DNA from 4 places in the Mesorhizobium sp. M0317 genome. Region 1 is predicted to be linked to each of the others. Evidence: predicted binding sites of a transcription regulator. Region 1 holds the regulator's gene; each other region holds the start of a gene.
The links. Region 1 encodes LexA, which represses DNA repair genes until DNA is damaged. Its sites were predicted from a motif close to TGTTCNNNNTGTGTTCNG; they were not measured.
Positions count from the first base shown of each region.

Region 2: uvrA (excinuclease ABC subunit UvrA) is a predicted target of LexA. The motif match lies at 1,121-1,138, and genes of this name have one in related genera.
Region 3: recA (recombinase RecA) is a predicted target of LexA. The motif match lies at 1,082-1,099, and genes of this name have one in related genera.
Region 4: NKI88_RS12135 (ImuA family protein) is a predicted target of LexA. The motif match lies at 1,355-1,372, and genes of this name have one in related genera.

Region 1 is NZ_JAMYRV010000032.1:61,209-63,410, reverse strand. Features, by position in the region: gene NKI88_RS21255 (ComEC/Rec2 family competence protein) at 1-671, shown strand, start outside; gene lexA (transcriptional repressor LexA) at 665-1,447, opposite strand; gene NKI88_RS21245 (GntR family transcriptional regulator) at 1,653-2,202, opposite strand, start outside.
Region 2 is NZ_JAMYRV010000001.1:375,557-377,758, reverse strand. Features, by position in the region: gene NKI88_RS01895 (ATP-dependent Clp protease proteolytic subunit) at 1-136, shown strand, start outside; gene NKI88_RS01890 (hypothetical protein) at 283-504, shown strand; gene uvrA (excinuclease ABC subunit UvrA) at 1,288-2,202, shown strand, end outside.
Region 3 is NZ_JAMYRV010000001.1:245,171-247,372, reverse strand. Features, by position in the region: gene recA (recombinase RecA) at 1-1,023, opposite strand, end outside; gene NKI88_RS01245 (DUF8453 domain-containing protein) at 1,359-2,202, opposite strand, start outside.
Region 4 is NZ_JAMYRV010000013.1:14,080-16,281, forward strand. Features, by position in the region: gene NKI88_RS12120 (HpcH/HpaI aldolase/citrate lyase family protein) at 1-272, shown strand, start outside; gene NKI88_RS12125 (DUF1737 domain-containing protein) at 312-518, shown strand; gene NKI88_RS12130 (metallopeptidase family protein) at 794-1,216, opposite strand; gene NKI88_RS12135 (ImuA family protein) at 1,395-2,202, shown strand, end outside.

The sequences.
Region 1 (2,202 bases):
CCCTCGTCATCGCCACCATGGCCACCACCTGGCTCAGGTTGGCGGCCGTGCCTTTCGTGCTGGCCGGCCTGTTGACGGTGCCGCAGGTGCTTACGCCCGACGTGCTCATATCCGAGGATGCGCATCTGGTGGCCATGCCGATCGGTGGCGGCGAACTCGCCCTCAACCGCGAACGCTCCAACGAATTCACCACGGACAATTGGAAACGGGCGCTGCGGGCCGAAACCATTATCCCACCTGAGATTTTCGAGGCAACAGATACGCGGTTCGATCTCGATCCGCTCGATCTGCCGCCCGGCTCGCCCTTCTATTGCACCGGCGATCTCTGTATCGCCCGGCACCCTTCCGGAGCCATTGTAGCGCTTGCGAAAGACCGCAAGACGGCGCGGCCGGCCTGTGCCTTCGCGAGCCTGATCGTCATCGATGACGCCACCGCCTACAATCCGTGCCGCGACCCGCTGGTGCTGGTCGTGACGAAGAAACAGCTGGCCCGCGACGGCAGCGCCGCCGTCTTCTTCGATCCGCAATCGGCAGCTGCAGCGCCAACCATCCGCTTCGCCGTCGACAAGCCGTATCGCCCCTGGCACGAGCAACGCCGCTTCTCCCGCGAAGCGCGCGGCCTGCCGCCTTACAACCAGCGTGAAAAGTACAAACCCAAGCCGGCTCAGTAGCGCCGGATCAATCCGACAAGCTTGCCCTGCACCTTCACCCTGTCCGGTCCAAAAATGCGGGTCTCGTAGGCCGGGTTGGCGGCTTCCAGGGCGATCGAGGCGCCCTTGCGGCGGAAGCGTTTCAGGGTCGCTTCCTCATCGTCGACCAACGCCACCACGATCTCGCCGGGGCTGGCTGTGTCGGCATTGCGGATGATGACCGTGTCGCCATCGAAAATGCCGGCCTCGATCATCGAATCGCCCTTGACCTCGAGCGCGTAGTGTTCGCCGCCCATGATCATATCGGGCGGCACCGAGATCGAATGGGTCTGATGCTGGATGGCGTCGATCGGCACGCCGGCGGCGATGCGTCCCATAACCGGGATTGAAATCGCGGAAACGGCATCGTCATTGCCGGCCGACATCGAACGCGACGGCGAGCCCGGCTTGATCTGGCGGCCGAGACCGCCTTGGCCCAACGCGCCTTGTCCTTGGCCGCCTTGCCCTTGGCCGGTTTGACCAAGACTGCCCTGAATGACGCTCGGCGAAAACTTCCTCGCCGCATTGAGGCCTGGTGCGATCGAGTCGGGCAGCCGCAGCACTTCCAGCGCGCGCGCCCGGTTCGGCAGCCGGCGAATGAAACCGCGCTCCTCAAGCGCCGTGATCAGGCGGTGGATGCCGGACTTGGAGGCGAGGTCGAGCGCTTCCTTCATCTCGTCGAAGGACGGCGGGATTCCGCTCTCCTTCAGGCGTTCATGGATGAACATCAGAAGCTCATGTTGTTTGCGCGTCAGCATCGCGGCCCCCAAGGGTTCTGAAACCAGAATCAGAAAAAACAAACCCAGAACAAACACTATCTGTTCCAGTTGTGTTCCGCAACCTTTTAAAGTTTAATGAATGTGTTGGCGTTTTGTTCAGCGTAACGTTCGGCGCTGCGAGCGCCGCCTGCGCCCGGTTGCCAGCAACGGGGTGAAACGAAGACAAAGTGCCCTGCGTCGTCGGCTACGATCGCCGCTTCCTTTTCGGACGGGGCTGCGCAGCATCCGCGCGGGGTTCTCTCTGGGCATAGACCCGCAGCGTGTAGCCGATGTGAGCGGTCATCAGAGTCTTCGCACGTTCGACGTCGCGATCGAGGGCCGCTTCCATCAGGGCGGTATGGTGTTCGATCGCCACGGCGTCGCGCAGGGCCGCCACGGCCTTCCGGTGTCCGTCCGTGCGGCCGGCGGCGGCGCGCAGCGTCGGGGCCAGACCCAGAAAGCGGTGATGGCGATGCAATTGGTCGGAAATCGTTGCATTGAAGCGCAGCAGCCAGCTGGATGTCGCGGCACTGAGCAGCGCCGCATGGAAGGCATCGTGTTTTTCGTACCACGCGTCGACCGCATCATCCGATGGATCGTCGAGAATAGACCCGCACCGTGAGAGACGATAGTGGGCGGCAACGACCGCGTCTTCCCACTCACGGTCGCCCTTCTCGATCGATTCCACCAGCAGGGGCAGTTCGACCACCAGCCGCGCACGCGCCAAATCCTCGAGCTCCGCCCGAGAGACGGGA
Region 2 (2,202 bases), on a different contig from region 1:
CGCTCACCATTGCGGCCGCACCCACGAAGAGGTCGAACGCACACTCGACCGCGATTTCTTCATGACCGCGAAGGAGGCCAAGGACTGGGGCCTCGTCGACCACGTCTTCGACACCCGCAAGCAGGCAGCGGCCTGATCGGCGGATTGAATGCAGGCCGGTGTTCCCTCAATTTCAACGCCGCTGGTCTGGCCTCGCCTTGAGCGCGGCACTATAGTCTTGCCATGCGCTACCACCTGAACAGACTGACCATAGCCATTGCCATCACGGCGGCGACATCGAGCATGGCCTTTGCCGGGGGCAGCACCAGCACGTCGCGGAAAGGCGCCCTGCCCGGCGTGGCCGGCGACTACCGCATCGCCAAGCCCGCGCCGCAGCCGGAGCCGGACGACGCGCTGCCTGCCGTCGAGAACGGCACGTTCAAGATCGGCGACACCGATGTCAGGATTTCCGGCAGCATCACTGTCGATGTCGGCACGGGTGGGATCAAGCCGCCGCGCCGGTAGCCCCTTCTCCCAGCTACTATACGGGAGAGAAAGCCTGCGCCGACGACTTCCTCGCAAAAGAACAGCCCCGCCGTTGCTTCCGCTAACGGTCGGGGCTTTTTTTGGATTCCAAATCCAAACTGCCGGTAGTGTTATACCGACTTTGATTTCGGATGCTTCGCGGCATTCAGCCGACGATCCGACTAGCCGTCTCTGATTTTTGTGGGATTCGGCAGGTCACGGTTTGTCTGGTGGTTTGTTGGACTGACGCGATGCGTTCGTTTGGACGCATACACTCCAATGCCTTGAAACTACCTGGCACTTATGCCCGCCGCGGCTCCACTAGCAGGTGGAGCCTCAAGGGACTATCCGGTGGCGTCATGCTCCGCTCCTATGTCCGTTGCGACTGGTGTCAATCCGAAGCACAAATCGCAAAAACCTGCGGCGTCTCGCAGGCCGCTATGGGCGGCGAGGCCATCAAAGACGGCCGGCTCCGTTGACTCCGGCAGAGTGCGCCCCTGATTCGACGGCGTCAACCTTGAATAGCCGGTTACGGAAAATGTGATCGTCGGGAGCTTACGTCAGGGTCAGTTTCTGAAACACCCTTGTCAGTTTCTGCACAGCGTTGTCAGGAGCGTGTTCGGTCTTTGTTCTTTCCGCTTGCCCGTTCGCGCGAAAGACGGTTAAACGGCTTTGGTCGAGAAGTGTGGCGTCTCTCGACGTGGCGGCAAAAATACCTACATAGGGAATGGCCGGGAAAACCCGCCGATCCCACTGACACCAGACCTGAGGCGGCGACCGGCGATGGCCGACCATAAATACCTTTCCATTCGCGGGGCACGCGAACACAACCTAAAGAATGTCGATCTCGACCTGCCGCGTGACAGCCTGATCGTCATGACCGGCCTGTCGGGCTCCGGCAAATCGTCGCTTGCTTTCGACACCATCTATGCCGAGGGCCAGCGCCGTTACGTCGAGAGCCTGTCGGCTTATGCGCGCCAGTTCCTCGAAATGATGCAGAAGCCGGATGTCGACCAGATCGACGGCCTGTCGCCGGCCATCTCGATCGAGCAGAAGACCACGTCGAAGAACCCGCGTTCGACGGTCGGCACCGTCACCGAGATCTACGACTACATGCGCTTGCTGTTCGCGCGCGTCGGCATCCCCTATTCGCCGGCGACCGGCCTGCCGATCGAGAGCCAGACGGTTTCACAGATGGTCGACCGGGTGCTGGCGGTCGAGGAAGGCACGCGCCTTTTCCTGCTGGCGCCGATCGTGCGCGGCCGCAAGGGCGAGTATCGCAAGGAACTGCTGGAGCTGCAGAAGAAGGGCTTTCAGCGCGTCAAGGTCGACGGCGTCTTCTATGAGATCGCCGATGTGCCGGCGTTGGACAAGAAGTACAAGCACGACATCGACGTCGTCGTCGACCGCATCGTCGTGCGCGGCGACCTGGCGACACGGCTTGCCGATTCCATCGAAACGGCGCTGAAGCTCGCCGAAGGGCTGGCGGTGGCCGAGTTCGCCGACCGGCCGCTCGACGCCAGCCAGACCGGCGAGGACTCGGTCAACAAATCGAAGAACGAGACGCATGAGCGCATCCTGTTCTCGGAAAAATTCGCCTGCCCGGTTTCCGGCTTCACCATTCCGGAGATCGAGCCCAGGCTGTTCTCGTTCAACAACCCGTTCGGCGCCTGCCCGACCTGCGACGGCCTCGGCAAT
Region 3 (2,202 bases), on a different contig from region 1:
GATCAGCCCGGCATTCTGCCGCAGCGCAAGTTCGATCTCACGCGCCGTGTCGGGATTGTCGCGCAGGAACAGTTTGGCGTTTTCGCGACCTTGGCCGAGACGCTGCGAATTGTAGGAGAACCAGGCGCCGGACTTCTCGACCACGCCGGCCTTGACGCCGAGATCGACCAGTTCGCCGGTCTTGGAGACGCCCTCGCCATACATGATGTCGAACTCGACCACCTTGAAGGGCGGCGCCAGCTTGTTCTTGACCACCTTGACGCGGGTCTGGTTGCCGACGACCTCGTCGCGGTCCTTGACCGAGCCGATGCGGCGGATGTCGAGGCGCACCGAAGCGTAGAATTTCAGCGCGTTGCCGCCGGTCGTGGTTTCCGGCGAACCGAACATGACGCCGATCTTCATGCGGATCTGGTTGATGAAGATGACCATGGTGTTGGAGCGCGAGATCGAGGCAGTCAGCTTGCGCAGCGCCTGGCTCATCAGACGAGCCTGGAGACCGGGCAGCGAATCGCCCATCTCGCCCTCGATTTCAGCGCGCGGCGTCAGGGCGGCCACCGAATCGACGACCAGAACGTCGATGGCGCCGGAACGCACCAGCGTGTCGCAGATTTCCAGCGCCTGCTCGCCGGTGTCCGGCTGCGAGATCAAGAGGTTTTCCAGATCGACGCCGAGCTTGCGGGCATAGACCGGGTCGAGCGCGTGCTCGGCATCGACGAAGGCACAGATGCCGCCCTTCTTCTGGGCTTCCGCCACCGTGTGCAGCGCCAGCGTCGTCTTGCCCGAGCTTTCCGGCCCGTAGATCTCGACAATGCGGCCGCGCGGCAGGCCACCGACGCCAAGCGCGATGTCGAGGCCAAGCGATCCGGTCGGCACGGTTTCAATCTCGACGACCTGCTCGTTGGCGCCCAGCCGCATGATCGAGCCCTTGCCGAAGGCGCGCTCGATTTGCGACAGCGCCGCGTCCAGAGCCTTTGATTTGTCCACCGCTTTGTCCTCTACAAGCCGCAAAGAATTCTGAGCCATGATACATCACCCCTTGGTCGTCAATGAAGGCCGGACAATCCGTAATCCCTGCCCATTTTGTACTACTTTTGTTCTCGTTTGGCAAGAGGGGTCAAATAACTGAAAAACCATCTTTATCCGGATTTGTTCTTTTTTTGTCTCTTGGTTTGGTTTTCGGATGTATCCCGTGCGAACATGTAATTATTTTGCTAGGAAAAGACTCCTGCCGCCCTCTCCGATTCGGAGGGTGCGCCTATGTGTAGGTTTAGCGCTAGGGGCTATGCGCCTATGCTGGCTTGGCTGCCTGCTTTTCGCGGCGCTCTTTCTCGCTGGCGGACCGCTTTATGCGGCGGTAATCAACGATCCATCCCGAACTGAACTGCGGCATGAGTTGCATAGGAAGTCGCAATTCCTTGCCCCTCTTGGACTGCCTTAGCGATTTTTGCCCTGCTCGGCCCGTGCAAGAACAGGAATGTCGAGCCCATATCGACGTTTCCCGTTTTGATATCGAAAACGGTTTGATACCCCAGAAGACCGTCCACATTGAATCCGGGGCTTCGGATTCCGGGGCCAGATTCGTCAGTTTTTCCAAATGCGCCAAGAAAATACTCGCCCTCACTACCCGGCTGTATGATCTTGGCAATTGGGAATTCGGTCACGGCTCCTTCGACATGGCCGCCGGTCGGTTTTTCATCAAAGACCACGGCGCTACTTCTCTGGAAATGGGCAGTGACGTTGAAGGCCGGAGAGTTTCCGGCATTTCGCACCCTTATGAAGACCTGCGGGTCGATGCCGCCGTTATAAACAACCGTTCCGCCGGTGACGGCAAGATACGCACGGGTCTGGAGTTCGCCCATTTCGCGAGTGTCAGCGATGGCCTTGTCGGCCAAGTCAGCAGAACGAACGGCGGCATTGGTGGCGCGGATGGTGAAGCCGATAGTGACCAGAATGGCAATAATGCCGGCGATCCCTACGCCAACCTGCCACCATGCCGTTACTACCTGCCACTCACTGGCTGTAGCGCTTCTATCGGCAGCATTGGCGGCTTCCTTCTGGGCTTTCAAATCGTCGGCATCGTGCTTGTCGCTTGTGGCTTCGCGATCCCTGGTACGCTGGGTCTCTTCTGGACTTTCGACGATGCGTACAGGGATAGAAGGTTCGCCGGCATTGGCCTGAGTGCCGTTTGTCTTCCCGTCTTTG
Region 4 (2,202 bases), on a different contig from region 1:
ACCTCGACGCGTTTGCGCGCGAATGCACGGAAGGGGCGGCCATGGGCTTCGACGGCAAGACGCTGATCCATCCGGCCCAGATCGAAGCCGCCAATCGCGCCTTTGCCCCCGCGCCCGAAGCCCTTGCCGAGGCGCATGCGGTGAAAGAGGCTTTCGCCTTGCCCGAAAATGCCGGCAAGGGCGTGATTGCGCTGGATGGCAGGATGGTCGAACGGCTGCACCTGGCGCAAGCCGAAAAACTGCTGGCGAAGGCCGCCGCCATCGGCGCATGATCCGCCCCGAAAAGACGAACTCACGACAGGATCTGACCCATGAGACTTTACCGCTTTTTGTCCGCCCCCGACGATTCGACCTTCTGCCACAAGGTGACAGCGGCGCTGAACAAGGGCTGGCACCTGTACGGCTCGCCGACCTACGCCTACGACAAGAAGACCAAATCGATGCGCTGCGGCCAGGCGGTGGTGAAGGATATCGACGGCCAGGAATACGGGCCGGATACGAAGCTCAGCGACTGGTAGGGAAGGCGTCAACCTCCGCGTCTTCGTCATCCTAGGGCGAAGCAAGGAGCGAAGCGACGCGACGCAGACCCTCGGATCCATGCCGTGCCGTTTGCCCTAGAGTGCAGCGGATCAGAATGACGCTTGGCCGGCGCTCGTTACTGCGGATCTGTGCTGTTCGCAGAACCGCTTGCTTTCCTGCACCGCGGCACCTGCACCGCCGTCCCGGCATGGATCCCAGGGTCTTCGCGACGGAGCTTCGCTCCTGCTTCGCCCTGGGATGACAAAGGTGGGGGCTATTCCGCCGCCTCTTCGAGCTTTTCCATATCATCGTCCGACAGGCCGAAATGGTGGCCGATCTCGTGGATCAGCACGTGGGTGACGATGTCGCCCAGCGTCTCTTCGTTCTCGGCCCAGTAGTCGAGGATGGCGCGGCGGTAGAGGGTGATGCGGTTCGGGCCTTCGCCGGTCTGCGGGTTCCAGCGCTCGGCGATGCCGCGGCCCTCGAACAGGCCGAGCAGGTCGAACGGCGTCTCCAGCGACAGATCGTCCATGATCTCGTCGGTCGGGAATTCGGCGATCATGATGACGATCTCGCCGGTCAGCTTGCGGAAATCGTCGGGCAGATGCGCGTACGCCTCCAGCGCCAGAAACTCCATCTCCTCGATCGAGGGCGAGAGTTCGTCATGCCAGGTGCGGGTCTTGTAGATGCGGGCCATGCTTTGTCCTTTGATCCCGGCATATAGGCTTTCCCTCCGGACTCGGCAATGAAGCGGTAATTCCATGACGTCAATGGCTATAGAGGAATAAATTCCTTCTGACTCCGCTTGACTCTTTCGGCACCCTCTGGAATCTATAGGAACATAACAGGAACAATTATGAGAGAAATTGACCGTCATGGCGACATCAGCCGTGGCGCGGGAGACTGTTTTTGCCCTGCGCCGCCAGATCGCGAAGATCGAGGGAACGCTGCCCGAGCGCCTGGCCGTGCCGGCCGGCGAGCGACCTCGTGCGCGTGCTGAGGGCTGTCTCCACGCCGCGCCTGAACCCGATTCCGATGTTACCATCATCCGGCGCGGGCTTGCCGCAGCTTTGCCGGATGCTTTCCTGGCCACCGGCATCGAACGCCTCGATGCGGCGCTTAGCGGCGGCCTTCCGAAAGCCGCCTTGAGCGAAATCCATGGCCTTGAGACCCGCAATGCCGGGGCCGTCGCCGGCTTTGTGCTGTCGCTTGTCAGCCTGATCCTCAAGGGCCAGCCCTTGCCAGTGCTGTGGATCGGCACGTCGGAGATTTTTCGCGAGGCCGGCTTTCCCTATGCCAGGGGATTGCAGGGCATGTTCGGTATCGCACCGGAGCAGTTGCTGTTTTCCGAGGCGCCGAAACTCACCGATGCGCTGTGGGTAGCCGAGGAGGCCGCCAAGATGACGGCGCTCGCCGCAATCATCCTCGAAATCCGTGGCAGCCCGCAGCGGCTCGACCTCACCGCGACGCGCCGGCTGCACGCGCGCGCCCAAAACGCCGGCCGGCCGGTATTCCTGCTGCGCCAGGCCGGCGAAACCGAGCCGACCGCCGCCCCGGTGCGCCTCATCGTGTCGGCTGCACCAGCGACATCGCGCCGGACGATCGCCGGGCCGCTTGCCGGCTCGATCGGCCACCCTGCCTTCACCGTCAGCATCGGCAAGAGCCGCACCGCTCTGCCTGGAC